4 regions of the Kitasatospora sp. NPDC059827 genome follow, and region 1 is predicted to be linked to each of the others. Evidence: riboswitches for the same ligand, from Rfam matches in the RefSeq annotation. Region 1 holds a riboswitch; each other region holds the start of a gene.
The links. A riboswitch is a leader RNA that binds a small molecule or an ion and turns the genes downstream of it on or off. The one in region 1 is predicted to bind cobalamin.
Positions count from the first base shown of each region.

Region 1 (7,137 bases):
CGCAGGAGAGGGGCCGGGGCACCGGTCGGCGTCCGCGGTTCAGGGCGCGATTCAGGGCGCGGTTCAGGGCGCGGTGATGCCCGGCTGGGCGCCGGCGCCGAAGGACCAGCCCTCGACGTCGCCGGGTGCCGGGTTGTAGCTGCCCGCGCCCAGGTTGCTGTACGACCAGGGGCCGCCGTGCTGGGCGTGCCAGTACGACCAGTAGGCGCTGCCGGTCGGGTTGGTGCAGGTCGTCGGCAGGGCGTTGATGGTGCAGACGAAGCCCGGGAAGCGCGGGTGGAAGGAGTACGAGAACCCGGCCCCGGTCAGCGCGGCCAGGCCGTTGGCCGGGTCGCCGGGCGCACAGCCGGTCTGGACGCCGCCGCCGACGGCGGTGAAGTCGACCACGACGGTGACCCCGGTGGTGCCGGTGCAGGCGTCCGCCCGCGCCTGCGGGGCCTGGACGGCGGAGACGCCGAGCAGGCCGGCCGTGAGGGCCGCCGCGGCGGCGATCGACCCGAGCGTACGGCGGACCGGGCGGACCGGGCGGGCCCGGCGGACCGCGGTGAAGGTGTCGGTCATCGGTGAAATCCTCCTGGAGTCGGGCTCGTTCAGCGCGTGGCCGTGGCCGTGGTCGTGTCCGTAACCGTGGCCGGGCAGGCGAGGGTCGGGGCGCCGGGGCGTGCACCGGCGGCGGAGAGCGTGGCCAGCGGAGTGCCCGCGAGGCCGAGGACGGCCTGTGCCGTGGCCCGGGCGCCGTTGCCCGCGTTGAAACCGCTCGCGTCGTAGGCGACGGCACCGCGGACCGCCGGGTCGGCGGAGCAGTCCTGCTGGAACTTGACCAGCCGGCTCCAGCCCTTGAACCCGGCGGCCAGGCGCCCGCCGGAGAACAGCGCCTGGGTGGCCAGGCCGGTGGTGTTGGCGTTGGAGGCGGTCGCCCCCGCGGCCGCGAACCCGCCGTCGCCGTTCTGGTGGGCGGTGAGCCAGCCGAGTCCCGTGTTCGCCTTGGCGGCGCGACCGGTGGCGGCGAGGGCCTGGACGGCGAGCGCGGTGGCGTCGGGGTCGCTGGTGCAGGCGGCCTGGCCGAAGGAGACCGGGAAGCCGCCGTCCGCGCACTGGCTGTTCGCCAGGAAGTCGACCGCCGCCGCCGGGGCGTCACCGGGCGTGCGGTGCAGGGCGATCAGGGCGAGGGACTGGCCGAAGGCGTTGCTGTAGTCGCCCCACTGGGAGCGGTCGGAGAAGCGGCCTCCGGCGGTCTGCAGCGAGCGCAGCCTGGTCGGCAGGTCGACGCCGCCGAAGGCCGTCGGGTCCCCGCCTCGGACCTCGACGGCGAGCAGCAGCTTGGCGGTCGCGCCCGCATAGGCCTCGGTGGTGCCGTCGCCGAGGTAGCCGCTGATGATCTCGGGCTTCGCCAGCCAGGCGGTGGCCTTCGCGGCGGCGTCGTCGGAGCTGCGCGAGGCCGCGAAGGCCAGCACGGCGTCGATGGTCAGGCCCTGGTCGGGGTAGGCGGTCCCGTTGAAGACGGACTCGAAGTGGTCGCCGCCGACGAGCTGGCGGGCCAGCCAGCCGCCCGCGGCGGCGTCGGGGCGGAACGTCGCGGACGAGGTCGGGGCGGCGGGCGCGGCACTCGCGGCGGTGGCCGCCGGGAGCGCGGCGGCAAGGGCGAGGGCGGGTATCGCGAGCAGACCGAGGGTGCGGCGGAGCGCGGGCATGGAGACCTTTCCGGGCCCGCGCGCAGGCGCCCGGAGGGCCTCGGCGACGCACCGGGCAGCCCTCTGAGCTCCGGCCCGCAGACCACGACGGGAGGAGTGGACGACACACCTCCGCCGACGGGTACTCGGGCTCGCCACCGACGCGGGGTCGGAGGCCTACCGTTGCGGGTCAGCGCCGGACTCGAACCGGACTTCCCCCGAGGGCGGAGTCACAACTTGACGGCTCATCATGGCGATACGGAAAAGATCCGGTCAAGGGTTCGAGCGTGACACCACGGTGGCCGGTAGGGGTGAGGAGTGACCCACGCGGCGCACAGCGCCACCACGCGCAGCGGAGCGGCCGGCGTCCGGCGGCCCGGTCAGGCGCCCGGGTGGGCGGCCGCCCAGCCGTGTTCGAGCAGCGCGAAGGCCTCCTCGGCGGCGCGGCGCGGTTCGGCGTGCCGCAGGACGAGGCTGCGGGCCTCCAGGGCGAAGCGGGCCAGGGCGGCGCAGCTGACGTCGTCCTCGGGCGCACCCACCGCCTCGGCGACGGCCCTGGCCAGGGCCGCTTCGTGGCGCGTCCACATGCGGTGGGCGTAGTCGCACAGTGCGGGGGTCTCCTGCACCAGGCGCGTGAAGTCGGCGAACCGCGGGTCGGTGGCGTGGACGGCGAGCTGGGTCTGCTTCCGCAGCATGTGCTCGCGGAGGGCCCGGGGGATCGACGTGCCGGGGGCGCGGTCGCGCACGGCGGCGACGAGTTCTGCTTCCAGTTCGTCGTCCTGGTCGAAGACCAGGGCTTCCTTGCCGGAGAAGTGTTTGAACAGGGTGGTCACCGAGACGTCGGCGTGGTCGGCGACGTCCTTGACGCCGACCTGGTCGTAGCCGCGTTCGAGGAAGAGTTCGAGTGCGGCGTCGGCCAGGGACTGGCGGGTCTGGGCCTTCTTGCGCTCGCGGCGCCCGGTCGGTTCGGTCACCCACCCACCGTACCTCGAAGTGCATTCGCTGCAAAAGTGTAGTCATTGCACTTATTGAGCGAGTGTGGTTTCTTGGTGATGCGCCGGGCCGCCCGGCGACCGACCCACCTCCCGAGGGGCACTTCCATGCACTCTGCTCGTGATCCCCGCATCGCCATCGTCGGCGCCGGCCTCGGCGGCCTCACCTGCGCCCGAGTCCTCCAGCAGCACGGCCGCTCCGTCACCGTCCTCGAACGCGAGGCATCCGCCGCCTCCCGCCCGCAGGGCGGCTCCCTCGACATGCATCCCGGCACCGGGCAGGCCGCGCTCGGTGCGGCGGGGCTCCTCGACCGGTTCCACGCCCTCGCCCGCCCCGAAGGGGACGAGTGGCGCGTGCTCGACTTCGCCACCGCCGCCCTCCTGGCACAGCAGGGGCCGTCCGCCGACGGCGGCCGGCCGGAGATCGACCGAGGCCAGCTGCGCGGTCTGCTCCTGGACTCGCTCACCGAGGACACGGTGCGGTGGGACCGTGCCGTCACCGGCGTCACCCCACTGGCGGACGGCACCTGCCGGCTGCACTACGGCGACGGCACCGCCGAGGACTTCGACCTGGTGGTCGGTGCCGACGGCGCCTGGTCCCGGGTTCGCCCGGCCCTGTCCCCCGCCGTACCCGCCTACACCGGTGTCACCTTCGTCGAGGCCGGATTCGACGACTGCGACACCCGCCATCCCGACCTCGCGCGGCTGGTCGGCAACGGATCGATGCTGGCGAAGGGCGCCGGCAGGTCCTTGGTCGCCCAACGCAACAGCAACGGCCACATCCGCGCCTACATCGCGCTCCGCGCGCCCGAGGACTGGCACGAGGCCGCCGGTGTCGACCTCGGCGACCAACAGGCTGTGCAGGCACACCTGTTGAGGCTGTTCGACGACTGGGACGAGAGCCTGCGCTACCTCCTGCGCAACGGCGACCACGGGTTCGTCCACCGGTCCCTGTTCGTCCTGCCCGCCCCGCACACCTGGGAGCACGTCCCCGGCGTCACACTGCTCGGCGACGCCGCGCACCTGATGCCACCCGTCGGGCTGGGCGCCAACCTCGCCATGCTCGACGGCGCCGATCTCGCCCACGCCCTCGTCGCCGAGTCCGGCGTCGACGACGCCGTCCGCGCCTACGAGAGCGTCATGCTGCCGCGCTCGATCGAGGCCGCGACGGGCAGCGCGCAGGGACTCGACCACCTCGTCCCCGCGGCGTCCTCCTGAAGCACCGTACGGCGGGGCGGCCGGGCGGCGCCGGCTACGGCTACGACGCTCCGCCCGTGGCCAGCGCGGTTCGCGCCAGGCCGCGCAGCCAGGCGTGGGCCTGGTCGGTGTCGTAGCGCTGATGCCACGTCAGATACACCGGTGCCGAGGGCAGTTCGAGCGGGAGGGGAAGCGCGACCAGGCCGAGGTCGGCGACCGCGGACCGAGTGGTGGCCTCGGGAACGGTGATCAGGAGATCGGAGCCGCGCGCGAACTCCACCGCGGCCGCCTCCGTGGGCGCGCTCGCCACCACGCGGCGGGTGAGGCCGAGCCGGGCGAGGGCGTCGTCGAGGGCGTTGCCGAGGTTTCCGCGTCGCGAGACGGTGACGTGCTCGGCGGCGGCGTACCGCTCCGCCGTGACGGTCCCGCCACGGGTGAGGGGGTGCCCCCGCCTCACGACGACGACGAGGCGGGACTCGCCCACGTTCTCGGCGCGGACGTCCGGTGCGCTCGGCCGGTTGGCGTTCGCCTCCAGGTCGACCTCGCCGCGCCGCAACTCCGGGGTGTCGACGCTCGATTCCGCGACGAAGCGCAAGCGCACGCCCGGCGCCTCTTCGCGCACGGCCGCGAGCAGTGCGGGGCCGCTCAGGGCGACCAGGGAGTCGTGCCAGCGGAGCGTGAAGGTGCGCTCCAGCGTTGCCAGATCGAGTTCACGGCTCGGTGCCAGCACGCCCTGAACCTGGTGCAGCAGCTCGTGCACCTGCGCCCGCACCGCGATCGCGTACGGCGTCGGGGTCATCGTGCGGCCGGTGCGCACCAGGATCTGGTCCCCGGTCGTGCGCCGGATCCGGCCCAGACTCCGGCTCATCGCGGGGGCGGTGACATGCAGGCGCGCCGCCGCCCCGGCCACACTGCCCTCCTCCAGCAGCGCGTCGAGCGCGGCGAGCAGGTTCAGATCCAATTGCATGCGAGTCACTCTAGACGTGCTTGACATGCATTTGAAGTCAATCGCCGGGCTGTCTACCGTTGAGGCGAAAGCGCGGGAAGCAAAGCGCAGTTCGGCCCTCGACCGGCCTCAACACCCCTCCCCAGACAGGAGTACCACCATGTCCGAAACGCCTCGGACCACCGACGTCGCCTCCTCGGACGCCGACCTGCTCGCCCGCACCGCGAACGCCGTACGCGAGGCGGGTTCGGCGCTGCGCGAGCGCTTCGGCGAGGTGGTCCACCACCGGACCCGCGAAGAGCTGATGCACGCGCTCGCCGCCAACGACGACACGGCCCTCGACATCCTGCGCCCCCGGCTCACGCACCTGCGCCCGGACGCCGGCTGGGTGGAGGACGAGCTGGACGGCGGGGCGCTGCCGCCCGGCGAGTGGTGGGTCGTGGATCCGGCCGAAGGCAACGTCAACCACCTGCACGCCCTGCCGGAGTGGGCGGTGACCGCCACCCTCGTCCGCGACAACCGGCCGGTGCTCACCGTGGTCCACCTGCCGCTGACCGGCGAGACCTACACCGCGCTCACCGGCGCGGGAGCCCACCTCGACGGACGGCCGCTCCACGTCTCCCCCACCGCGGACCTCGGCCTGGGCATCGTGGCCACCAGCCAGGCCCGGCCGGACGAGGACGAGAAGGTCGTACGGCGCGTCGGCTCCTCGATCACCGCGATGCTCTTCGACGCGCTCGTCGTCCGCACCGCCGTGCCCGCGACCCTGCACCTGGCGAACGTGGCCGCCGGCCGCATCGACGCCTTCTGGCAGTTCGCCGGCGCCCGCGCGGACCTGCTGCCCGGGGCACTGCTCGTCACCGAAGCGGGCGGACGGATCTCCGACGCCGAGGGCCGCCCCTGGACCCCGCAGAGCGGGAGCTTCCTGGCCGCCGCGCCCGGAATCCACGCCGAGGCCGTCGCCACGCTCTCCCACTGACCCGCTGACCCGCTGACCCGCACCACTACGCACCAACTACCGCACGCACGGAAGGACCACATCATCATGACCACGATCGCCGTTCTCGGAAACGGCCGCGTCGGCGGCAACCTGGCCGCCGCCCTCACCCGGGCCGGGCACCAGGTGGCCGTGGCGGACCGCACGCCGGGCGCCGCCGCCGAAGCCGCCCGGACAGCCGGGATCGTCATCAACGCCACCCCGGGCGCCGGCTCGCTTGACCGGCTCGTCGCCCTGCGCGAGGAACTGCGCGGCACGATCCTCGTCGACGTCTCCAACGCCACCACCGACGGGCCGGACGGACTGCCCGCCGACCTGCTCTACCCCGGATCGAGCCTCGCCGAGCAACTCCAGGAAGCACTCCCCGAAACGCGCGTCGTCAAGACCCTCAACACCATGCTCTTCCCGGTGATGACCGCGCCGGCCACGCTCACCCACCCCCCGACCGCGTTCCTCTCCGGCGAGGACCCGCAGGCCAAGCAGACCGTCGGCGAACTGCTCACCGACCTCGGCTGGCACCAGGAATGGATCACCGACCTCGGCGGAATCCGGACCGCCCGCGCCACCGAGGCCGCCATCCTCTTCGTCCCGCACGTCATCCGCTCCAGCGGATTCACACCCTTCGCGATCTCGATCGCCCGCTGACGTCGCTCCGCCCACCCGCGCGATATCCCGTTGCGAAGTATCGCCATACTGACGCCATGCACAACACCTCCCACCCAGTGGTCCGACAGGCGCCGTTTCCGTTCCCCGACGGGCGGTTTCCGCCCGATCTCGGCGCCGTGGTCCAACGGACCGTCGGGGAAGGACGCCTGCCGGCGCTCGTGGTCGTCCACGACAGCGACGGCGACTGGCTGATCGGGGACGGTGTCAACGATCCGAACCTCCCGGACGCCAGCGGTCTGTACTGCCTCGCCTGCCTGGTGGAGGGGGATGCCTCCATCTCCGAGACCGCGACCCTGCCGCCCGGCTTCGCGGCCTACCGGAACGGGCCCGGCCTGCCCTGGACGATCGAACCGTTCCGCTACGGGGACGGCGAAGGCTGAACGTCGGGCTCACATCTGGAACTCAGCCGTAGAACCGCACGGATTCTGGATGTCAGGGGCATCCGGTTGAATGAGCACGTGACTGTCCATGACGTAGCTCGCCGACTCCCCTCCATCGCTGACCTGCGGAACTTGTGCCGCTCACTGGCGATGCTCGACGCGATCTTGAGCCCGGACTGGGAGGGCCGGTACTACTCCTTCAACGCCGGCTGGGCCGACGGCGAGGAGATGTCGTCGATGCGCAACGGGTCGGGCGACGAGTACTCCATCGTGTTCTCGGCGGCCGGGG
Region 1 is NZ_JBHWIV010000013.1:90,572-97,708, reverse strand. It holds gene ACFV8H_RS11365 (flagellar hook-length control protein FliK) at 64-561, opposite strand; gene ACFV8H_RS11360 (peptidase) at 591-1,691, opposite strand; cobalamin riboswitch at 1,790-1,930, opposite strand; gene ACFV8H_RS11355 (TetR/AcrR family transcriptional regulator) at 2,051-2,644, opposite strand; gene ACFV8H_RS11350 (FAD-dependent oxidoreductase) at 2,771-3,880, shown strand; gene ACFV8H_RS11345 (LysR family transcriptional regulator) at 3,921-4,826, opposite strand; gene ACFV8H_RS11340 (inositol monophosphatase family protein) at 4,966-5,784, shown strand; gene ACFV8H_RS11335 (NADPH-dependent F420 reductase) at 5,851-6,447, shown strand; gene ACFV8H_RS11330 (hypothetical protein) at 6,504-6,848, shown strand; gene ACFV8H_RS11325 (hypothetical protein) at 6,927-7,137, shown strand, end outside.

Region 2 (7,137 bases), on a different contig from region 1:
CCGGGTCGTCGTTGATGGCGCTGCCGCCGGTCCAGCAGAAGGTCAGCAGGTCGGGGTGGTGTTCGGCGGCGAGGAAGCACAGCGAGGTGGAGTCCATGCCGCCGGAGAGGTCGGCCGACAGCCGCCCGTCGGGCCGGCGCAGGGCGACCGCCTCGCGCAGCCGCTCGCGCACCCCGGCGGCCCCGGGGTCCAGCGGGAGGTCGGGCTCCGGGGGCTGCCACCAGCGGACGTCCCGGGCGGGGCCGGCGGTGGGCAGCAGCAGGCAGGAGTCGGGGGCGACCTGCCGGACGCCGCGCCACCAACTGCGTTCGCCCAGCGGGGCGAAGAGCATGCCGTACGTCACGCTCGCGGCGATCAGGTCCTCGTCCGGTTCGGCGCCGGTGAGCCCGGCCAGCACGTCGGCCCGGTCCGCGGCGATCGGCACGCCGTCCACGAGGGCGGTGTACACCGCCCTGGTGCCGGTCACGGTGCCCTGGAAGCGCACCCAGCCGTGGGCCGAGGCGATCACATGGGTGTTGCCGGGGAGGCTGCGGGCGAGCGCGTCCAGGTCGGACAGTTCGCGCACCGTGCGGGTGAGGGCGTCGAGGCGGTCCTGCCCGACCGGGCTCAGCCCGTGGACCGCGACCCGGACGGGGCCGGCCTCGGACACCACCAGGTCCTCCGGCGACCACGACCCGGCCAGCCAGGGCCGTCCGGACGCGTGGGCGACGGACCGTGGTGCCGTGTCGCCGAGTCGGCGATGAACCCGGGCGCCGTCCGGGGAGTCCGGAAGGACCACCAGGTGGTCGTTGAGCGACTGCACGTGCCCACCCCCAGGTGTCACGGCGGCGTGGGTGCCGCCGGTTCTCCGGAACCGTGCACCACCGGGGGAAGGCGACACAACCGGGCAAGGTCCACTTCCCCCATGGATCACGCCATTCACGCACCGAAAGAAGCAGGATGATTGTCGTTCCATCACATTCGAATGTCGTCAAGAAAGCGCTTGACATGGACACTCCTGTTGCCACAGTTCACTTCTGTGTCCCAACTACCCTTCCGGCCGATCCGGCCGAAAGACGTTCCGTCCGCGATCCACCTGCGGAAACGTGAATCTCCCCGTCAATGGCCGGATCTGATGATGCGACTGGACACTCCCGGCGGCCACCGGTCCCAATGGAGTCACGCCATCCACAGGCTTCGGCCTCGATGCAGAGGAGAGAACCATGGCCAAGAACATCCAGCTGCCCAAGCGCTACACCCCGCCCACGGCCGCCAAGGTCGGCGACTTCAGCAAGGACACGGACGGCACCATCTACACCAAGAAGGACGCCACGACCCTGGGTTTCAAGAAGCCGCGCTGACCTCGGCCTAGCTGACCCGGACTCGATCGCCACAGCCCGCCGGCCCCGCCGGCGGGCTGTTCCGCGTCCACGGGCGTCAGCGTCCACGGGCGTTCGCATCCCAACGCACCGGGAATTGAACCACCGAAGGCCGTCGGTACGTTGGAATAGCGGAACTCCCGGTGAATCCCGGGGGAATGGCCGAAGTTCCCGACCGTAATCCGGTCCGGGAACTTCGACGTGTACCGACCTACGGTCGCACCGCCCCCGCCTCCGCCGCCGGCCCCACTCCCGCCCCGCCCCTGCCGCCACTGCCGCGACAAGGCCTTGGTATGAGCACGGCAAAGGGTTCCCCGCCCCGCGTCCACCATCTGGACGGACCGACGGCCGAGTTGATGTGGTGTCCGGGCTCGACCCGCGGGCCGGCCGGCCCGCAGACCCGTACGGACGAACCTCCCACACCCTCACACCCGGGAGCAGACGCATGCGCACCCCCCTCAAGGCCGCCGCCCACACCCTCACGGCGCTGGCCCTGGCCGCCTTCGGCACCACCGCCCTGGCCGCCGGCGCCGAGGCCCAACCCGCCCCGGCCGCCGCCCACTTCGGGGCCAAGCCGCTCCACCCCGGCACCACCGCCAAGAGCCCGACCGCGACCTCCGGCAACACCCTGTCGGTCCGCTCCGCCGCGACCCAGGGCGTGGTCTCCCCCACCCCCAAGGTGTACCTGGTGTTCTGGGGCTCGCAGTGGTCCTCCGACCCGGCCGGGGTCGCCCCCGACATGCAGAACATGTTCAAGGGCCTCTACGGCAGCCAGGACACCTGGGGCACCATCCTCAGCCAGTACTGCGAGGGCGTCGCCAGGGGCACCACCACCTGCGGCACCAAGGGCACCCATGTCCAGCACCCGGCGTCCTCCCCGCTGGCCGGCGTCTGGTTCGACAACGCCGCCGCCACCCCGGCCAACGCCACCGCCGCCCAGATCGCCGCCGAGGCGGGCAAGGCCGCCGCCCACTTCGGCAACACCACCCAGGCGCCCAACCTCAACGCCCAGTACGTGGTGGTCTCCCCCACCGGCGCCCACCCGGACGGCTTCCCCAACTCCGGCTTCTGCGCCTGGCACGACAAGACCAGCAGCTCCTACGGCACCCTGGCGTACACCAACCTGCCGTACATCCCGGACAACGGGGCGGGCGCCTGCACCACCTTCACCGACGGCCGGCTGCTCTCCGGCATCGAGTCCACCGAGACCCACGAGTACGCGGAGACGGTCACCGACTTCTGGCCCAGCATCGGCTGGAACGGCGGCGGCGGTGAGATCGGCGACGAGTGCGAGAACCTCGACGCCTACGTCACCCTGAGCACCGGCACCTTCGACCTCCAGGGCCTGTGGTCCAACAGCGCCAACAAGTGCGTGACGCACGGCTGACGACCGCCCGCTCCGAGGAACCCGGCCCGCCGCGCCCCCCGCGCGGCGGGCCGTCGCTGTCGGGCCGTCACCCTGAGCCGGACTCCGCCGCCCTGACCACGCCTGATACCGTGCGATCGCCGTGGTGTTCGGGAAACCGGTCTGAGTCCGGTGCGGCCCTCGCCACTGTTGCCGCGGAGTTCCGCGGCCCTCGCTGACCGGCTCGCCCAGCGGTCAGGGCCACTGGGCGGGCTCGAAGGAGCCGTCCGGGAAGGTCGGCCGCGGCACGTCGATGCGGAAGCCAGGAGACCGGCCACGGCACGACATGTTCCACGAGGGTTTTGGAGAACACGTGCCCAGCGGTCAGCCGCGTCCGTTCCGATCCATTTGTTCCGCACATCCCGTACATCCCGTACATCCCGTACGTCCCACAGGTCCGATACGTGTCGGCCGGGCGGTCGCCGCCGTCCTGTTCCTCGGCACGCTCGGCGCCTGCACGGGCGCCCCCGCGCCCGCCCCGTCCGGCGGGACGTCCGCAGGTGCCGCGCCGGTCAGCGTGGACAACTGCGGGGCCACCGTGACGGTCGGCACGCCGCCCGAGCGGCTGGTGACGCTCAACGAGGGGGCCACCGAGGTGGCTCTGGCCCTCGGCCTGCAGTCCCGCATGGCCGGTACCGCCTACCTCGACGACACCGTCCCGGAGAAGTGGAAGACGGCCTACGACTCCGTCCCGGTGCTCTCCGCGAAGTACCCGACGAAGGAGAAGCTCCTCACCGCCCGCCCCGACTTCCTGTACGCCTCCTACGCCAGCGCGTTCACCGACAAGGTCGCGGGCACCCGGGAGGAACTGCGCGGCCAGGGCGTAGCGTCGTACCTGTCCCCGTTCGGCTGCTCGGACAAGAACCAGGTGCCGCCGACGACGTGGCAGGCCGCGTGGGGCGAAGTGAACGACGTCGCGAAGGTCTTCGGTGTACCGGAGCGGGCCACCGCGATCCAGCGCCAGCAGGAGCAGCAGCTCGCCGGGTTCACGGCGACGGCCGCGGGCAAGGACCTGAAGGTCCTGTGGTACGACTCGGACACCAAGTCGCCGTCCGTCGGCGCCGGCCACGGCGGCCCCCAGCTGGTGCTCGACGCCGTGGGCGCCCGCAACGTCTTCGCGGACCTTCCCGGCGGCTGGCAGAACGTGAGCTGGGAGAAGGTCGTCGCGGCCGACCCGGACGCGATCGTGCTCGCGGACGCCGGCTGGGACACCGCCCAGTCCAAGATCGACTACCTGGAGCACGACCCGGTGCTGAGCAAGCTCGGCGCCGTGCGGCGCAAGGCCTTCGTGGTGGTGCCGTTCTCGGAGTCGACTCCCGGCGTGCGGCTCGCCGACGGCGCCGCCCGGGTCTCCGCGAGGCTGAGCGGGCTGCGCCCGGCTTCATGACCGCGGCACCCCACCCCGTCGCGCGGCCCGCCGGCCCGGGCCGCGCGACGGCGGCCCTGGCCGTCGGTGCGGCCCTGCTGCTGACCACCGTGCTCCTCGGCCTGGCCGTCGGCTCGCACCACGAGCCGGTCCGGACGGTGGTCGAGGTCGTGACGCGCCGGCTCGGACTCGCCGACCCGCAGGTCACCCTGCTGGACGACCGGATCGTCTGGCAGCTGCGGCTGCCCCGGGTCCTGGGAGCGGCCGCCACCGGCGCCGGACTCGCGGTCTGCGGCGCGGTGTTGCAGACCCTGACCGGCAACGACCTGGCCGATCCCTTCCTGCTCGGGATCTCGGACGGAGCCGCCGCCGGCGCGGTGACCGTGATCGTCCTCGGCGTCGGCGTGACCGGCGCCGTGGGCACCGGCGCGGTGGCGACGGCGGCCTTCGCCGGCGCCCTGCTCGCCGCCGTCGTCGTCCTGGTGCTGGCCGGCGCGCGCACCCGGTCGCTGCCGACCGCCCGGACGGTGCTCGCCGGCATCGCGGTGGGCCAACTGTGCGGGGCGTACACCTCGTTCGTCGTGCTGGTCCTCGGGGACCGCGACGCGGCGCGCGGTGTCATGGAGTGGACGCTGGGCTCGGTCGCCGGCGTGCGGTGGCCCACCGCCGTCTTCCTGACCGCGGTCGCCCTGATCGGCGTCACGGTGCTGGCCTCCTCGGCCCGCGACCTGGACGCCTTCGCCTTCGGCGAGACCGCCGCCCGCTCCCTCGGCGTCCACGTCGAACGCACCCGGTGGGTCCTCATCGCCACCGCCGCGCTGGTGACGGCGTGCCTGGTCGCCAACACCGGGGTCATCGGGTTCCTCGGCCTGGTCGTCCCGCACGTGGTCCGCCTCGCCTGCGGCCCGCGCCACGCCCTCCTGCTGCCCGTATCGGCACTGGTGGGCGCGTCCCTCCTGGTGGGCAGCGACGTCCTGGCCCGCTCGGTCCTCCCCGACCGGGAGATCCCGGTCGGCGTCGTCACGGCCGGGCTCGGAGCGCCCTTCTTCGCCTGGCTGCTGTGGCGCCAGGGGCGGGCCGACGGGGGCACGCTGTGACCGCGCCACCCGCCGCCGAGCTGCGCGCGGAGGGACTCGGCGTGCGGGTCGGCGGCGCGACCCTGCTCGACGCGGTCTCGCTCGCGTTCGCCCCCGGCCGGGTCACCGGCCTGCTCGGACCCAACGGCGCCGGGAAGACCACCCTGCTGCGCGCGGTCGCCGGACTCACCCGGCCGTCCGCGGGGCGCGTCCTCCTGGACGGGGCGGATCTCCACACGCTCACGGCCCGGCGCCGGGCCCAGCGGGTGGCCTTCATGGAACAGCAGGCGGACACCCGGCTGGCGCTGCCGGTCCGTCAAGTCATCGAGCTCGGGCGCACGCCGTACCGGGGCCGCTGGCCCGTGCCGGGGAACTCCGCCGCCGACGCCCACGAGCGGTCCGTGGTCGCCGAGGCCGTCGCCGCGGCCGACGTCGGCCACCTGCTCGACCGGGCCTGGCCGACGCTGTCGGGCGGCGAACGGCAACGGGTCCAGCTCGCGCGGGCCCTGGCGCAGGAACCCGGTGTGCTCCTGCTCGACGAGCCCACCAACCACCTCGACCTGCGCCACCAACTCGGCTTCCTCGGCGCCGTACGCGGACTGGGCATCACCACGGTGGCCGCACTGCACGACCTCGAACTCGCCGCCGCCTACTGCGACGAGGTCGCCGTCCTGCTCGACGGGCGGCTGGTCGCCCACGGGCCCGGCGCCGAGGTGCTCACCTCGGCCACGATCGGGCACGTCTACGGCGTCGACGTCACCGTCGAACGCCACCCCCGGCACGACCGGCCGCACATCCGGTGGAACGGACTGCTCCACGAAAGGACTTCGCCATGACCTCCCCCACCCCGGATGCCCCCGCCACGGACGCCCCCGCCACGGACGCCCCCGCCCGTTGCACCGCCACGGTCCTGGTCGGCATGTCGATCGGGGAGGCCGTCCGTCGCGACGAACTGCTCCGGACGGCGGCGGCGCAGCGGGCCTCGATCGCGTTCCTGCAGCAGGCGGACCCCTCCCTGTCGGCCGAGCTGACCAGGCTGGCCGACGCCGGCGCCGGGACGGTGGTCCTGATCGGCGTCCGCCTCGCGGCCACCGGCCCGGCGCAGTCCTGGCTGCGGCGGATCGCGGCGCACTGGTGGCGCGAGCGCACGGGCCACCGGCCGGAGATCCTCGTGGCGACCCGCCTCGCCGACTCACCGGACGCGGTCGCCGCGGTCGCCGCGGCGACGAGGCCCGTCACCGGCGGCGAGCCCGGCCTCACCTCTGCGGCCTGGGAGGACGTCACCGGCCACCGGCACCAGGTGCTGGTGTGCCGCGGCCCGCGGTGCACGGCCCTGGGGGCGGAGGAGGCACTGCGCGCCCTGGTACGGCAGTTGGCCGAGCACGGCCTCGGCGACGACGACGTGCTCGTCACCCAGACCGGGTGCCAGTTCCCCTGCAACCAGGCCCCGGTCGCCAGCGTGCAGCCGGACGACGTCTGGTACGGGGGGATCGACCCGACGGCCGCCGGCCGCATCGTCACCGAGCACCTGGCCGGCGGACGCCCGGTCGAGTCCCACCGGCTCCCCCGCCACCGGAGTGCACAGGCCGGCCGACCCGACAGCTGACCGCAGCCGCCGCGGCTACCCGGGCAGGCCCAGAATCGCCGCGGCGAACGCTCCGGGGGCCTCCTGCGGCACGTTGTGCCCCACCCCGGGCAGGGTCCGCACCTCGCACGGCCCGGTGAACCGCTCGGTGCCGGTCTGATCCGCGGCGGGGATCACGCCGTTCTCCTCGCCGACCAGCACCACCGTCGGGGCCACGACGGTCGGCCGACCGGCCAGCGCGTCCTCCGCCTCCCGGTAGCGCGGATCGCCTTCGACCAGACCGAAACGGTGGCGGTAGGAGTGGATCGCGACGTCCACGAAGTCCGGGTTGTGCAGACTCGCCGCCG
Region 2 is NZ_JBHWIV010000010.1:78,432-85,568, reverse strand. It holds gene ACFV8H_RS09080 (asparagine synthase-related protein) at 1-802, opposite strand, end outside; gene ACFV8H_RS09075 (hypothetical protein) at 1,203-1,340, shown strand; gene ACFV8H_RS09070 (hypothetical protein) at 1,804-2,745, shown strand; cobalamin riboswitch at 2,851-3,057, shown strand; gene ACFV8H_RS09065 (ABC transporter substrate-binding protein) at 3,281-4,150, shown strand; gene ACFV8H_RS09060 (FecCD family ABC transporter permease) at 4,147-5,226, shown strand; gene ACFV8H_RS09055 (ABC transporter ATP-binding protein) at 5,223-6,041, shown strand; gene ACFV8H_RS09050 (ferredoxin) at 6,038-6,811, shown strand; gene ACFV8H_RS09045 (alpha/beta fold hydrolase) at 6,827-7,137, opposite strand, start outside.
Region 2: it holds a riboswitch for cobalamin, as region 1 does, so the genes downstream of both, ACFV8H_RS09065 (ABC transporter substrate-binding protein) here and ACFV8H_RS11360 (peptidase) in region 1, are expected to answer to the same signal.

Region 3 (7,137 bases), on a different contig from region 1:
CGCAGGCCCTGATCGCCGACGGCCGCCCGGAGGAGGCGCTGGCCGTGCTCGCGGAGGCCGGTGCCCGGGCCGTGGACACGGACGACCGGGACATGCTGATGAAGCTGCCGCTGGTCCGCGCCCGGGCCCACCGCGCGCTCGGCCGGCTCGACCTGGCCGTCGCGGACGCGGGCGACTGCGTCCGGCGGGCCGAGGAACGCAAGGCGTACCCGAAGGAGGCCCAGGCGCACACCCTGCTGCTCGCCCTCGCCGAGGAACTGGACGACCCGGAGTTGGCGGCGCGGAGCCGGGCCCGGCTGCGGGAGCTGGCCGGTTAGGCCCTGTCCGGCCGATCTTGCCGGGCCCGCGACGCCGGGCATCCCGCCTGGCCGCACGCCCGAATCGCCCGAGTACACCCAGTACGAGGACGATCCGGGCGCACGCCCAGCCGGGCGCCCACCGCCGCGGGCTGATCCGACAAGATCGACCGGACAGGGCCTAAGGCCCGGGGCCGGTCAGGGCCCGGCGGTGAAGGCGACCCGGGTGCAGTGCCGGCCGGTGCGGACGGTGAGGCCGTGTTCGGGCAGGCCGGCCGGGTCGCCGCCGTCGGAGAGCCAGCAGGCGACGGCGGAGCCGAGCAGCAGGGGGTCGAGGACGGGCTCGGGGCTGCCGAAGTCGCGTGCGGCGTGGGCTTCGAGGAGTCGGCCGCCGGGCAGCCGGAGCAGGTGCCGGGCCGGGCCGAGGGCGGCCACCGCGACGGCGAGGCCGGGCAGTTCGAGGGCGGTGTCGGCGAGCCAGTCGACGGCGGGGCGTTCGGCCCGGGCCTCGGTGCGGGCGAGGACTTCGGCGGTGTACCGCAGGGCGTCGCCCGGGTGGTCGTCGGTGAGGGCGTGGAAGCCGCGCGGGGTGTGGTCGTCGGGGTGGAAGGGGTAGCGCCGCAGGCTGACCTCCGTCCCCTCGCTCTTGCCCTCGACGTCGTACGCGCTCGGCCCTTCGCCGCCTCCGGGCCGGGGCGCGGGCTTGGGGTAGGGCGGCAGGACGGGTTCGCCGGCGGGCTCGTCGAGGCCGTCGAGGAAGGAGTAGAGCAGTGGGCGCAGCAGTCGGGCGGATTCGCCGCGGTGGGCGAGCGAGCGGTCGGTGATGGCGGTCAGGTCGGTGCGGTCGTCCGGGGTCCGGGCCAGGGCGAGTTCGAGTTGGGCGGCGAGGTCGCCGTCGGGGTCGAGGACGGGTGCGGCCTGGCCGAAGGCGTAGCTGGGGGACCGCGGGTCGAGTTCGGCGGCGCCGGTGGCGACGATCATCGTGGGCCGTCGCAGGGCGGCGCCGTAGAAGGAGACCGAGCCGTGGTCGCCGATCATGACGTCGGCGGCGACGAGGGCGGCCTGCCAGCCCTGGTGGGGCGGGACGAGGCGCAGGCCCATCCGCCGGGCGTCGTCGAGCAGGGCCGCCGGGTCGTGCCGGCTCCAGATGTTGGGGTGCAGCACGACGGCCACCGCGTACTCGTCGGCGGGCAGTTGGCGGACCAGCCGCTGCGGCAGGTCGGGGTGACGGCCGAATAACGAGTGCTCGCTCCAGGTGGAGTCGACGACGACGAGTCGGCGGCCGTCGACGGCACCGAGGGCGGCGCGGTAGCCGTCGCGGGAGCGTCGGCTGCGCAGGATCCGGTCGAAGCACGGGTCGCCGACGACCTCGGCGACGTCCAGGGCCTCGGGGCAGGAGGCCCGCAGCCGGTCCAGCTGTTCGGGGTGGGAGAGGCCGAGGACGTCGACGAACACCTCTCCGCGGTGGGTGAGTTCGTTGCGGGAGAGGCCGGCGGAGCTGACCGCGTCGCCGGTGGACTCGGTGACCAGGCGGTTGTAGCCGGCACCGTGCGGGAGGACGACCAGGCGGGCGTCCAGCCGGTGCATGGAGGCGTGGACGGCGCAGGCGACGGCCAGGTCGAAGCGGTGGCGGACGGCGTCCTCCCAGTCCAGCACGGTGTAGCCGGGCAGGCCGTGGAGGTACTCGTCCAGGGCGCGGTCGGCGAAGGCGGAGCCGGGGTTGACGGTGAAGTACCGCTCGATGCCGTCCGGGTCGAGCAGGGTGAGGACGTCCAGGACCCGGGTCGCCGAGGTGAGGGTGCGGGCGACCGCCAGCACGCGGGCCTTGACCGGGCGGGTGTTCCAGCGGTCGGCGGGCCAGACGTGGGGGTGGGACGGCACATCGTGATCGTACTCACCCCGCCGCGCCCCCGGCGTGGTTTGCCGAGTGTCGGTCAGCCCGCCGCCGCGGCGGGCTCCTCGTGGTCGGCGGCGGCGCACTCGTCGAGGAGGGGGCGCAGGGCGTCGTCCACGAGCCGGTAGCGCACCACGCGTCCGTCCTTGTCGCCGGTGACCACGCCCGCCGTGCGGAGCAGTCGCAGGGCCTGGGAGACGGCCGGGTCGCGCATGCCGGTGGCGACCGCCAGGTCGCTGACGGCGAGCGGGCCGGCCCGGTGGAGGGCGAGCAGCAGGGCGAGCCGGCCGGGGTCGGAGAGCAGGGAGAACCGCTCGGCCCAGGTCCGGACGTGGGCGGTGTCCCCGATGGCGGCGATGGCCTCGCAGACCCGGTGTCCGTCGATGGTGCGGTGGCCCGCGCGGTCGGCCGGTACGAGATGCATGCGGACATTCTGGCAGCTCACGACCTGTGATCCTGGACACCTGCACAGGTGCGCAACCTTGCGAGGGTGTGGTCCTGCCCCTACGGTGTTCCCCGCCGTGGTGCTCGGGAAGACCGGTGACGGACCCTCAACGGGTCCCATTCCGGAGCGGCCCTCGCCACTGTGATCGGGGGACAGTCGTCCGGATCCACGTGCCACTGGGTGCTTCGTGCACCTGGGAAGGCGGGTCGGGAAGCCCCGTGAGCCAGGAGACCGGCCACGGCATCTCACGAAGTCATTCCACGAGGTGCTGGAGCGTGATCCGAAGATGACCCTGCCCGAAACCGCCGCGCCCGCCGAGGCGGGCCCCGCCCCCTCCGTACTGCCCACCTTCCGGTGGAAGCGCGAGGACACCCTCCGGACCGCCGGGTTGATGGGGGTGATCCTGGCCATGCACGTGGTGGCCTTCGGGACCCTCGTCTTCCTGGTCGCGCCGCACAACTACGCCGTCGGCACCCAGGTCTTCGGGGTGGGCCTGGGCATCACGGCCTACACCCTCGGCATGCGGCACGCCTTCGACGCCGACCACATCGCGGTGATCGACAACACCACCCGCAAGCTGATGGCGGACGGCAAGCGGCCGGTCTCGGTCGGCTTCTGGTTCGCGCTCGGCCACTCCTCGATGGTGGTCGTCATGGCCGCCCTGGTGGCGGGCGGCGCCCAGCTGGCGAACACGCTGATGGACGACGACTCGGCCACCCACAAGTGGCTCGGGCTGGTCGGCACCACGGCCTCCGGCGCCTTCCTCTACCTGATCGGCGCGCTCAACCTGGCGGCGCTGCTCGGCATCCTCAAGGTGTTCCGCTCGATGCGGGCCGGGCAGTTCGACGAGTCGGAGCTGGAGGCGCACCTCGACTCGCGCGGCTTCATGGCCCGGATCCTGAACCGGGCGACCCGCTCGATCACCCGGCCCGGGCAGATGTTCCCGGTCGGCATGGTGCTGGGCCTGGGCTTCGACACCGCGACCGAGGTCACCCTGATGGTGATGGCCGGTTCGGGCGCGGCGGCCGGGCTGCCCTGGTACGCGATCGTCTGCCTGCCGCTGCTGTTCGCGGCCGGGATGAGCCTGTTCGACACCCTGGACGGGACGTTCATGAACTTCGCGTACCAGTGGGCCTTCTCCAACCCGGTGCGCAAGGTGTACTACAACCTGACCATCACCGGGCTGTCGATCGCGGTGGCCTTCATCATCGGCACCATCGAGCTGGTCGGCGTGCTGCACGAGAAGCTCGACCTGACCGACCCGGTGACCGGGTTCATCGCGGACATCTCGCTGGACAACGTCGGCTACGCGATCGCCGGGCTGTTCGTGGTGGTGTGGGCGATCGCCATCGCGTACTGGAAGCTGGCGGGCGTCGAGAAGCGCTGGACGCCCACGCAGCAGCAGTAGCCGTGGCGGCAGTCCCCACGCGTCGCGAACGGCGCCTCCCCGAGCCGGGGAGGCGCCGTTCGCGTTCCGCCGTCAGTGCCGGTCGCCGTAGCGGCGGCGGAACTGCTCGACCCGGCCGGCGGTGTCGAGCACCCGGGACTGGCCGGTGTAGAAGGGGTGGCTCGCCGAGGAGATCTCGACGTCGATCACCGGGTAGGTGTTGCCGTCCTCCCACTCGACCGTGCGGTCACCGGTGACCGTGGAGCGGGTGAGGAAGGCGAGGCCGCCGACCTTGTCGCGGAAGACGACCGGGCGGTAGGCGGGGTGGATTCCGGGCTTCATGGCGGGGCTCCTCCGAGGGGGTTCGTGCGGTCAGCGCTCTTCGCGGAAGTCGACGTGCCGGCCCGCGACCGGGTCGTACTTGCGCAGGACCATCCGGTCCGGGTCGTTGCGGCGGTTCTTGCGGGTCACGTACGTGTAGCCGGTGCCGGCGGTGGAGCGGAGCTTGATCACGGGGCGCAGTTCGCTGCGGGCCATCGGGCGTCCTCCTGGGGTCTCGGGCCCGTGGACTCTCGGTCGCTCGGGGCCTTCTGGTGCGGGGTTCGCGGGGCTGGATCGGAACCGTACACCGAAATGGATGTCATTTTCATCTGGTGTAACGTGACCTCCGTCCTGCCCATTCCCGGACGCCAGGGAGCACCCATGTCCGCCCACTGCCGGCTCACCGGCCGCCGGCCCGGCTTCGGCAACGCGATCTCGCACTCGCACCGCCGCACCCCGCGCCGCTTCGACCCCAACATCCAGCGCAAGCGCTACTGGCTGCCCAGTGAGGGCCGGTACGTCCGGCTGGTGCTGAGCGCCAAGGGGATCAAGACCGTCGACGCGATCGGCGTCGAGGCCGCCGTCGCCCGCATCCGCGCCCGAGGGGGGAAGGTCTGATGGCCAAGCAGAGCAAGATCGCCAAGAACGAGCAGCGGCGAGTGATCGTCGCCCGCTACGCCGAACGCCGGGCCGAACTCAAGCGGCTCATCGCCCACCCCGGCACCGCCCCGGCCGAGCGCGCCGCCGCCCAGGCCGAACTCGCCCGCCAGCCCCGCGACGCGAGCCCCACCAGGGTCCGCAACCGCGATGCCGTCGACGGCCGGCCGCGCGGCTACCTGCGCGCCTTCGGCCTCTCCCGGGTCAACCTGCGCGTCCACGCCCACGCCGGACACCTGCCGGGCGTGCGCAAGGCGAGCTGGTGAGCGACATGGACGGCACCAGGCTCCCGGTGGTGGTGGTCGCCGGGCTGCACCCGGACGAACGCCGGGCCGCCGTCCAGGAGTTGACGGCCGCCGCAGTGGACGCCGTGGTGCTGCGGCACGACCTGCGGGACGCCGCGCGCGGCCTGGTCCACCGCGAACTGCGGGACGCCGGCGGGGCGTTCGACACCGACTCGGTCCCGCTGGTGAACGACTGCCCGTGCTGCGCCCTGCGCGAGGACCTGTTGCCCCGGCTGCTGGAACTCGCCGACGGCGGCCGGTACGGGCTCGCGGTGGTCGAACTCTGGGGCGGCAGCGACCCGCACCCCGCGGTCGAGGTGCTCGCCGGGGGTGAGGTGGACGGCCGCCCCCTGGCGGAGGCGATCGAACTCGCGGGCGTGGTCACCGCCGTCGACCCGGACCGGCTGATCGGCGAACTCTCCGTGCCCGACGAGCTGGTGGAGCACGGGCAGCACACCGCCGCCCGGGACGAACGCACCCGCGCCGAGGCGCTCGCCCACCAGGTCGAGTACGCCACCACGCTCGCCGTGCCGCGCGCCACCGCGCACGCGCCGGGGCTCGCGCTGCTGCGCCAGCTCCACCCGACCGCCCGGGTGGTCCGGCTCGGCACCGGTGCGCTCGCCCGGGCCGCCCTCGGCGGCTTCGACGTGGCCGCCGCGCGCGACCGCGTCAACCCGGCGGTCGCGCTGCTCCCCCAGGAGAGCGACGAGGCCGGGGTGAGCACCCTGGTCTGGGAGCGCCGCCGGCCGCTGCACCCGGAACGGCTGCACCGGGCCCTCGAACTGCTCGTCCCGGCCGCCCAGCGCAGCCGCGGCCGGTTCTGGCTCGCCAACCGGCCCGACCTGATGCTCGCCTGGGACGCGGCCGGGGCCAACCTCGCGGTCGAGGAGTGCGGGCCCTGGCTGATCGCCCTGCCCGACGCCGCCTGGGACCTCTACCCGCCGGCCCGCCGCGCCGCGGCCGCCCTCGACTGGCACCCCCTGCACGGGGACCGGGTGCAGCAGCTCAGCTTCACCGCGGAGGGGCTGGACGTCGACGGCCTCACCGAACTGCTCGACTCCTGCCTGCTCACCGACGCCGAACTCGCCGCCGGCGAACCCGGCTGGAAGGCCCTTCCGGACGGCTTCCGGGACCTCCTCGACCCCGTCCACCACTGACCGACCCCACCCACCACTGACCGACCCCGTCCACCTCCGCAAGGGAGCACCCGTGCGCAACCGCACCGCCGCACCGAAGGCCCGGCCCAACCCGCTGGTCGCGGCCGGCATCGAGTACGTCGACTACAAGGACACCGACCTGCTGCGCCGTTTCGTCTCCGACCGCGGCAAGATCCGCAGCCGGCGGGTCACCCGGCTCACCGTCCAGCAGCAGCGGGCGGTGGCCCGGGCGGTCAAGAACGCCCGCGAGACGGCCCTCCTCCCGTACGCCTCCGGCACCACCCGATAGCCCGGACCCGACGGCCCGGCACCACCCGTTAGGAGCCCCTGATGGCAGTTCCCAAGCGCAGGACCTCGCGCAGCAACACCCGGCACCGCCGCGCCCAGTGGAAGGCGACCGGCCCGAAGCTCGTCCCGATCACCCTGAACGGCCGGGAGATGCTCGTCCCGCAGAACCTCGTCCCGGCCTACCGCCGGGGCCTGATCGACCCGGAGGGGAGGTGACGGCGGTCAGCGGGGAGTGCGCAGGGGCGCGCGGGGCGCAGTGGGGTGCCGGCGCATCCCTCGGGGGTGCTCGGCGGGCGGTTCGGGCCGGGGGTTCGTAGGCTCGACGCATGGCGGATGCGTACGCGGGGCGGCGGGAGCGGGTGAGGGAGCACTGCAGCGCGGCCGGCGCCGACGCGGCGCTGATCACCC
Region 3 is NZ_JBHWIV010000029.1:20,727-27,863, forward strand. It holds gene ACFV8H_RS19835 (AAA family ATPase) at 1-317, shown strand, start outside; gene ACFV8H_RS19840 (hypothetical protein) at 495-2,177, opposite strand; gene ACFV8H_RS19845 (ArsR/SmtB family transcription factor) at 2,231-2,614, opposite strand; cobalamin riboswitch at 2,696-2,890, shown strand; gene ACFV8H_RS19850 (HoxN/HupN/NixA family nickel/cobalt transporter) at 2,922-4,043, shown strand; gene ACFV8H_RS19855 (type B 50S ribosomal protein L31) at 4,116-4,364, opposite strand; gene rpmG (50S ribosomal protein L33) at 4,395-4,559, opposite strand; gene rpmB (50S ribosomal protein L28) at 4,725-4,961, shown strand; gene rpsN (30S ribosomal protein S14) at 4,961-5,266, shown strand; gene ACFV8H_RS19875 (CobW family GTP-binding protein) at 5,272-6,441, shown strand; gene rpsR (30S ribosomal protein S18) at 6,494-6,730, shown strand; gene rpmF (50S ribosomal protein L32) at 6,772-6,945, shown strand; gene ACFV8H_RS19890 (aminopeptidase P family protein) at 7,056-7,137, shown strand, end outside.
Region 3: it holds a riboswitch for cobalamin, as region 1 does, so the genes downstream of both, ACFV8H_RS19850 (HoxN/HupN/NixA family nickel/cobalt transporter) here and ACFV8H_RS11360 (peptidase) in region 1, are expected to answer to the same signal.

Region 4 (7,137 bases), on a different contig from region 1:
TGGTCATCTCCTGCTCGGCGGAGCGCTGGATCCAGGACCAGCCGGAGCCCATCTTGTGCCAGTCGACGGTGCCGCCCTCGCCGGAGGCGCCGAGCACGCGCAGCGCGTTCTCCTCGCCGACCTTCCACTTGGCGGACTTCACGAACTGGAACACCCCGACCGACCAGCCCTGGTTCCAGGCCCGCAGCGCCATGCCGAAGGCGGCCGTGGACTTGCCCTTCCCGGGGCCGGTGTGCACGGCGGTGATCGGCTGGGTACGGCGCTGACGGGTCGTCAGGCCGTCGTCGGGAACGCTCTCGGGGACACCCTTGGGCATGTCGGCTCAGGCCGCCTTTCGGATCGAGGTGGAGACGGGTCGGTTCGCGCGGACGAGCGAGGCCACGCCCTCCGCGCGCAGCTCGTCCAGGCTGACGGCGCTGCCGCCGAGCAGCCCGGCCAGGGTGCGGGCCAGGCCCAGCCGGACCGGCCCGGACTCGCAGTCCAGCACCACGCTCGCGGTGCCCTGGGCGGCGAACAGGGTGGCCGCCCGCTGGGAGCGGGCCAGCGCGTCCCGCCCGCCGGTGGCCCGGCCGTCGGTCACCACGACCAGCAGCGGGCGCCGGTTCGGGTCGCGCAGCCGCTCGACCCGCAGCACCTCGTGGGCGCGCAGCAGGCCGGCCGCCAGCGGGGTGCGCCCGCCGGTGGGCAGGGTCTCCAGCCGGGCGGCGCCGACCTCCACCGAGGAGGTGGGCGGCAGCGCCAGTTCGGCGTCCGCGCCGCGGAAGGTGATCATGCCGATCTTGTCCCGGCGCTGGTAGGCGTCCATCAGCAGCGACAGCACCGCGCCCTTGACGGCGGTCATCCGCTGCCGGGCGGCCATCGAGCCGGAGGCGTCCACCACGAACAGCACCAGGTTGGACTCCCGCCCCTGGCGCACCTGCTCGCGGAAGTCGTCCTTGTGCAGCACCAGCGCCCGGCCGGCCCGCCCGCGCGCCACCTGGTGCGGTGCGGCGGCCTGGAGGGTCGCGGTCAGGTGCAGCCGGCTGAGCGCGCCCTGCGGGCGGCGGGCCCGGACGGTGTGCCCGCCGGTGGTCTCGGCGGGGGAGCGCCGGCCCTGGGCGCCGTGGCCGGTGCCCTGCACGGTGAACAGCCGCGTCCGGTACGGGTCCCCGGCCGCGACCGGCGCCGACTCCCGGGCGGGGGAGGGGTGTTGGGCCGGTACGGGCTGCGGCTCGGGCAGCTCGGTGTCCGTGGCCGCGGGCTCCGGGGCCGCGCCGTCGGCCGGCTCGGGCGCACCGCCGCCGTCGGGGCCGCCGTCGGGGCCGCCGTCACCCGGGCCACCGTCACCACCGCCGTCCGGGCCGTCGCCCTCGGGCTCCGGCCCATCGCCCTCGGGCTCCGGCCCATCGCCCTCCGGCTCCTCCGGCCGGGCGTGCTCCTCCAGCGTGCGGTCCAGCTGCTCCTCGTCCAACCCCGGGGCGTCGAAGGGGTTGCGGCGGCGCCGGTGCGGCAGGGCCAGCTGGGCGGCCTTGCGGACGTCCTCCTCCAGCACCTCCGTCCGCCCGGCCCAGGCGGCCAGCGCGACCGCGGTGCGGGCCATCACGATGTCCGCGCGCAGCCCGTCCACCTCGAACGCGGCGCACACCGCCGTGATCTGACGCAGCGCCACATCCGTCAGCTCGACCTTCGGGAGCAACTCCCGGGCCGCGGTGATGTGTTCGGCCAGCTCCCGCTCCTCCGCCGCGAACCGGTCGGCGAAACCGGCCGGATCGGCGTCGTAGGCGAGGCGGCGCCGGACCACCTCGGCGCGCTCGGCCGGCTCCCGGGTGGCGGCGATCTCGACGGTCAGGCCGAAGCGGTCGAGCAGCTGCGGCCGCAGCTCGCCCTCCTCCGGGTTCATGGTGCCGACCAGCAGGAACCGCGCCGCGTGCCGCACCGACACGCCCTCGCGCTCGACGTAGGAGCGGCCCATCGCGGCGGCGTCCAGCAGCAGGTCCACCACGTGGTCCTGGAGCAGGTTCACCTCGTCGATGTACAGCACCCCGCGGTGCGCCTTGGCGAGCAGGCCGGGCTCGTACGCCTTGACGCCCTCGGCCAGCGCGCGCTCCAGGTCGAGCGAGCCGACGATCCGGTCCTCGGCCACGCCGACCGGCAACTCGACCAGCTGGGACGGCCGTTCGTGACTCCCGAACGTGGCGTGCGGGCCGTCCGGGCACTGCGGGTCCGGCCCGGCCGGGTCGCAGGCGAACCGGCAGCCGTCCACGACGGCGATGGCGGGCAGCAGCCCGGCCAGCGCGCGCACCATGGTCGACTTGGCGGTGCCCTTCTCGCCGCGCACCAGCACGCCGCCCACGGCCGGGGAGACCGCGTTCAGCAGCAGCCCGAGCCGCAGGTCGGCCATCCCGACGATCGCGGTGAACGGATAGCGGACCTCACTCATGCGTCACTCCCAGGTGCTCCGGGCAGGAGGAACGGCAGCGATCCGGCCGCCGGCACCCCGCCCTCGATCAGCTTCCACAACGCGTCGGTGTCCGCGTGCTCCTCGATCAGGTCGCCCAGCCGGTCCAACCGGGCCTCGCGCGCCACGGCGAACGAGGTGTCCGGCGCTGCTACGAACGCCCGGCCGGCCAAGTCGGCGACCTCGCGCAGGAGTTCACGGCGGAAGCCGTCGTTCTCCAGCGCGCCGTGCCAGGTGGTGCCCCAGACCGAGCCGACCCGGCAACCGTCCAGGAAGGGAACGCCCCCCTCGACGGCCACCACCCCGTGATGGATCTCGTACCCCTCCACCCGCTGCCCGTACGCCTCGCCGACCGGCCGCGCCAGCACCTTCTCGACGCCGAAGCGCACCCGGGTCGGCAGCAGCCCGAGCCCGTCGACCACACCGGCCTTCGACTCGACCTCGTCCTCGATCGAGTGCGCCAGCATCTGGTAGCCGCCGCACACCCCGAGCACCGGCAGCCCGGCCGCCGCCCGCGCCTTCAACGCCGACTCCAGGCCGCGCTCGCGCAGCCAGGCGAGGTCCGCCACGGTCGCCCGGGTGCCGGGCAGTACCACCAGGTCGGCGTCGGCCAGCTCCTCCGGCCGGGTCGCCCAGCGCACCAGCACGCCCGGCTCCTGGGCCAGCGCGTCCAGGTCGGTGAAGTTCGACAAGCGCGGGAAGCGCACCACGGCGACCCGCAGCACGTCCGCCCCCAGCGGCCCGCGCCCGTCCACCCGGTCCACCACGGTGGACAGGTCCAGCGAGTCCTCGGCGTCCAGCCACAGGCCCGGCAGCATCGGCAGCGTGCCCAGCACCGGACGGCCGGTCAGCTCGTGCAGCATCTCCAGCCCGGGCGCCAGCAGCCGGGCGTCACCGCGGAACTTGTTGACGAACCAGCCGGCCACGTGCCGCTGGTCCTCCGCCGACAGCAGCGCCAGCGTCCCGTACATCGCCGCGAACACCCCGCCGCGGTCGATGTCCCCGACCACCACCACCGGCAGCGCGGCGGCCGTGGCCAGGCCCATGTTGGCGATGTCCCGGTCGCGCAGGTTGATCTCGGCGGGGGAGCCGGCGCCCTCGCACACCACCACGTCGTAGCGGGCGCGCAGATCGGCCAGGCACTCCAGCGCGCGCTCCAGCAGGACGGGCTTGCGCTCCCGGTAGTCCAGCGCGCCCACCTCGGCCACCGGCCTGCCCAGCAGCACCACCTGGCTGCGGCCGTCCGCGCCCGGCTTGAGCAGCACCGGGTTCATCGCCGCCTCCGGCTCCACCCGGGCGGCCTGCGCCTGCATCGCCTGGGCGCGGCCGATCTCGGCCCCGTCGGCGGTGACGAAGGAGTTCAGCGACATGTTCTGCGCCTTGAACGGCGCCACCCGCACGCCCTGGCGGGCCAGCCAACGGCAGATCCCGGCCGTCACCACGCTCTTGCCCGCGTCCGAGGTCGTCCCCGCGACCAGCAGTGCGTTGGTCATGCCCCACCCTTCTTCCTCATCAGCATCCGCAGCAGGACGTGCCCCGCGACCGTCGTACCCAGCGCCAGCGCGCCCACCCGCCGGGACAGCGCGCAGGCCCGCTCGATGTCGTCCACCGTCACCGGCCGCAACTCCGCACCCAGGACGGGCCGGTGCTCCACCCGCTCCCCGTACTGCAAGGTCCCGCCCAGCCGGACCCCGACCGCCCCCGCGAAAGCCGACTCGGCCTGGCCCGCGTTCGGGCTCGGGTGCGCGGAGCCGTCCCGGCGCCAGACCCGCCAGGCGGTCCGGGGCTCGGGCGCGGCGGCCACCGTCAGCAGGGCCGTCAGCCGGGCACCCGGCCAGCCCGCCACGTCGTCCAGCCGGGCCGAGGCCCAGCCGAACCGGGCGTAGCGGGGCGAACGGTGGCCCACCATGGCGTCCAGGGTGTTCACCGCGCGGAACGCCAGCAGCCCCGGCGTGCCCGCCAGGGCGCCCCAGGCCAGTGCGTTCACCACGGCATCCGCCGTGTTCTCCGCCACCGACTCGACCACGGCCCGGGCGATCTGCTGCCCGTCCAGCGCGCTCGGATCCCGCCCGCACAGGTGCGGCAGCCGCTCCCGGGCCGCCGTCAGGTCGCCCGCGGCCAGCGAGCGTCCGATGGTGCGGGCCTCCCGGGTCAGCGAGGTGCCGCCGAGCACCGTCCAGGTCGCCGCCGCCGCCAACGCGGCCCGGCCCACCGGACGGCGCCCGACCGTACGGTCCAGGGCGAGCGCGCCGGCCGCGACCGCGCCCACGCACACCGCGGTGTACCCGGCACCGGCCGCCCGGTCGTCGCGCCACAGCCGCCGCTCCAGCCGCCCCGCAGCCGTACCGAACAGGGCGACGGGGTGGCCGCGGCGCGGGTCGGCGTACCTGGCGTCGGCGGCGTAGCCCGCGACGGCGCCCAGTGCGAAGGCCGCGGCCCGGGTCAGCGGGCGCACAACATCGAAAAGCCGGGGATCCAACCGGGCGGGGCAGCCTGCATCGCGTGGGTGTCCTCACTCAGGGTCCGCGCCCTGGATCGACGTACCGGGGGCGAGAGTCTCCTGGCTTCCGGGTCCGACGCACCCCCGGGCCTTCCAACGGCCCCTGACGGTCCGCCGTGGCACTTTCCGAGCGTGCTCCCCGGTGACAGTGGCGGGACCGCGCCGGACTCGCACCGGCTTCCTCTCCATGCCTCCGTTTGGCCCCAGGATCCCATCACGCGCCCGAACCGGGAGTCAACCGAGGTCACGGAGGGGTTGGTCACACGACGCAGCCGCCCCCGCCCTGTGCGATCGCCCAGCGCCACCAAGAGCCCGGAGCCCCCGCTTCGTGCGTTCGGCGGCTGGGGCCGCGCCGCAGGCCACGCCTACGGTTCGGCCATGCGCCGCAGAAAGCCCCCCGTCGCCGCCCCCGCCCCGGTGCCGTTCTCGCCGGAGGCCGCCCGGGCCCATCGAACCGGCCTCGGGCTGACCCCCGAGCAGGTCGCCGAGGGCATGGCCGCACACGGCGTCCGACTGCTGCCCGGCCACGTCCTCGCCTGGGAGGACGGCGTGCTGCGCCCCGGCGAGACCGAATTCATCGCCCTGGCCCGCGCCCTCTGGTGCCCGGCCGCCGCCCTGATGCCCGGCCGCCCGGCGAGCCTGCGCGACCACCGCCTCGCCCGGGAACTCCCCCCGGAAACCGTCGCCGAACGGGTCGGCATCCCCCTGCCCACCTACCGCCAGGCCGAACTGACCGGCGACTGGGACGGCGACCCGGACCAGACCCACGCCCTCGCCCAGGTCCTCGGCCTGCGCCTCACCGAACTCGTCGAGGCCACCGGCCGCCGCGAGGCCCTCGACGCCCTGCTCCGCCAATGCGTGGCCGGCCGCTGGCAACCCCACCTCCGCCCGATCGCCCGCCTCGTCCCCGTCCCCGAACCCGACCTCGCCGCCGTCCTCCCCGTCCTCCACCAGGAACACCACATCCCCTCCCACTGGGGCACCACCACCCAACCCACCACCCCCACCCCACCCCTCACCCCCCGCTTCTGGCACCTCCTCAGCACCCACCACCCCACCATCCCCGTCTGACCACCCCCAAGCGGAGCCCACAGAGCGGCGCCCCACCCACGGGCGCGCAGGGCAAAGCCCGCGCGCCCGCACCAAGAACCCGCACCACCCCACCCACCGCACCCCCTCCCCACCCCCTCACCCGTCCAAGGCGAGAGGGACGCGCTGCGGGAGGGGGCGGTGGAGGGGGTGGGTGCGGAGAGGGGCGTAACGGGTGATTTTCAGACCGCCCACGGCGAGCACCCCGTGCGATCAGGGTCGGCGGTCGGAAAATCACCCAGCCCCCGGAGCGCCCACCCCCGGAACCGCCCCCGGACCAACCCACCCTCCCGAGAGCCCACCCCCAACCAAAGCCCCGCGCAGCGGGACCCCCAGACGGCCCCGCCCAGTGGCCGCCCCGCCTGCCCCCTTGTGGACTGGTCCTCGAACACCGTCCGGGTCCGTGAACAGAGCGGGGATCGATATGCGTTGGGGAACCGCAGCCGTCGTGGCGGCCGCCGCCGCCGGGGCCGCCGTCCTGGTCGTCGGCCGTCGGGCCTCCGAGCGCTTGGTCCGCCCTGGTGCGGGCCCGGCCGCCGGCGGCCCGGATTCGGGGCCGGTGCTGGTGCAGAGCCTCGCGGCGGGGCGGGTGACGTTCAGTCGGCGTCTGGAGAGCCTGCGGCCCGGTCGCTGGGCGGTGGAGTGGGCGGACGGCGGGCACGCGGTGGTGGAGGAGGTCCTGCACAGTGACGCGCAGGGCGTCACCCGCCGGCTGGTCCGGGCGGACCGGGGCACCCTGACGCCCGGCACCGAGGTCCGCTTCACTCCGCGCGTGCACCTGGGCGATCCGACCTCGGCGCTCGGCCTGGCCTTCACCGAGACCGTGGCCGACGGCGAGCTCGGCCCGCTGCCGGTCTGGCTGCTCGGCGGCAAGCGCGGCACCTGGGTGATCCTGGTGCACGGCCCGGAGGCGGACCGCCAGCAGACCCTCCCGGTGCTGCCGGCCCTGCACCGTCTGGGTCTGCCGGCGCTGGTGGTCACCTACCGCGGCGACGAGGGCGCCCCGGCGTCCCCGGACGGCTACAGCCACTTCGGCGAGACGGAGTGGCGGGACGTCGAGTCGGCGATGCGGCTGGCCCTGGACCACGGCGCGGGCCGGGTGATCCTGTAC
Region 4 is NZ_JBHWIV010000003.1:133,187-140,323, forward strand. It holds gene cobO (cob(I)yrinic acid a,c-diamide adenosyltransferase) at 1-316, opposite strand, end outside; gene ACFV8H_RS02985 (putative cobaltochelatase) at 323-2,419, opposite strand; gene ACFV8H_RS02990 (cobyric acid synthase) at 2,416-3,930, opposite strand; gene ACFV8H_RS02995 (cobalamin biosynthesis protein) at 3,927-4,892, opposite strand; cobalamin riboswitch at 4,991-5,122, opposite strand; gene ACFV8H_RS03000 (transcriptional regulator) at 5,316-6,008, shown strand; gene ACFV8H_RS03005 (alpha/beta hydrolase family protein) at 6,451-7,137, shown strand, end outside.
Region 4: it holds a riboswitch for cobalamin, as region 1 does, so the genes downstream of both, ACFV8H_RS02995 (cobalamin biosynthesis protein) here and ACFV8H_RS11360 (peptidase) in region 1, are expected to answer to the same signal.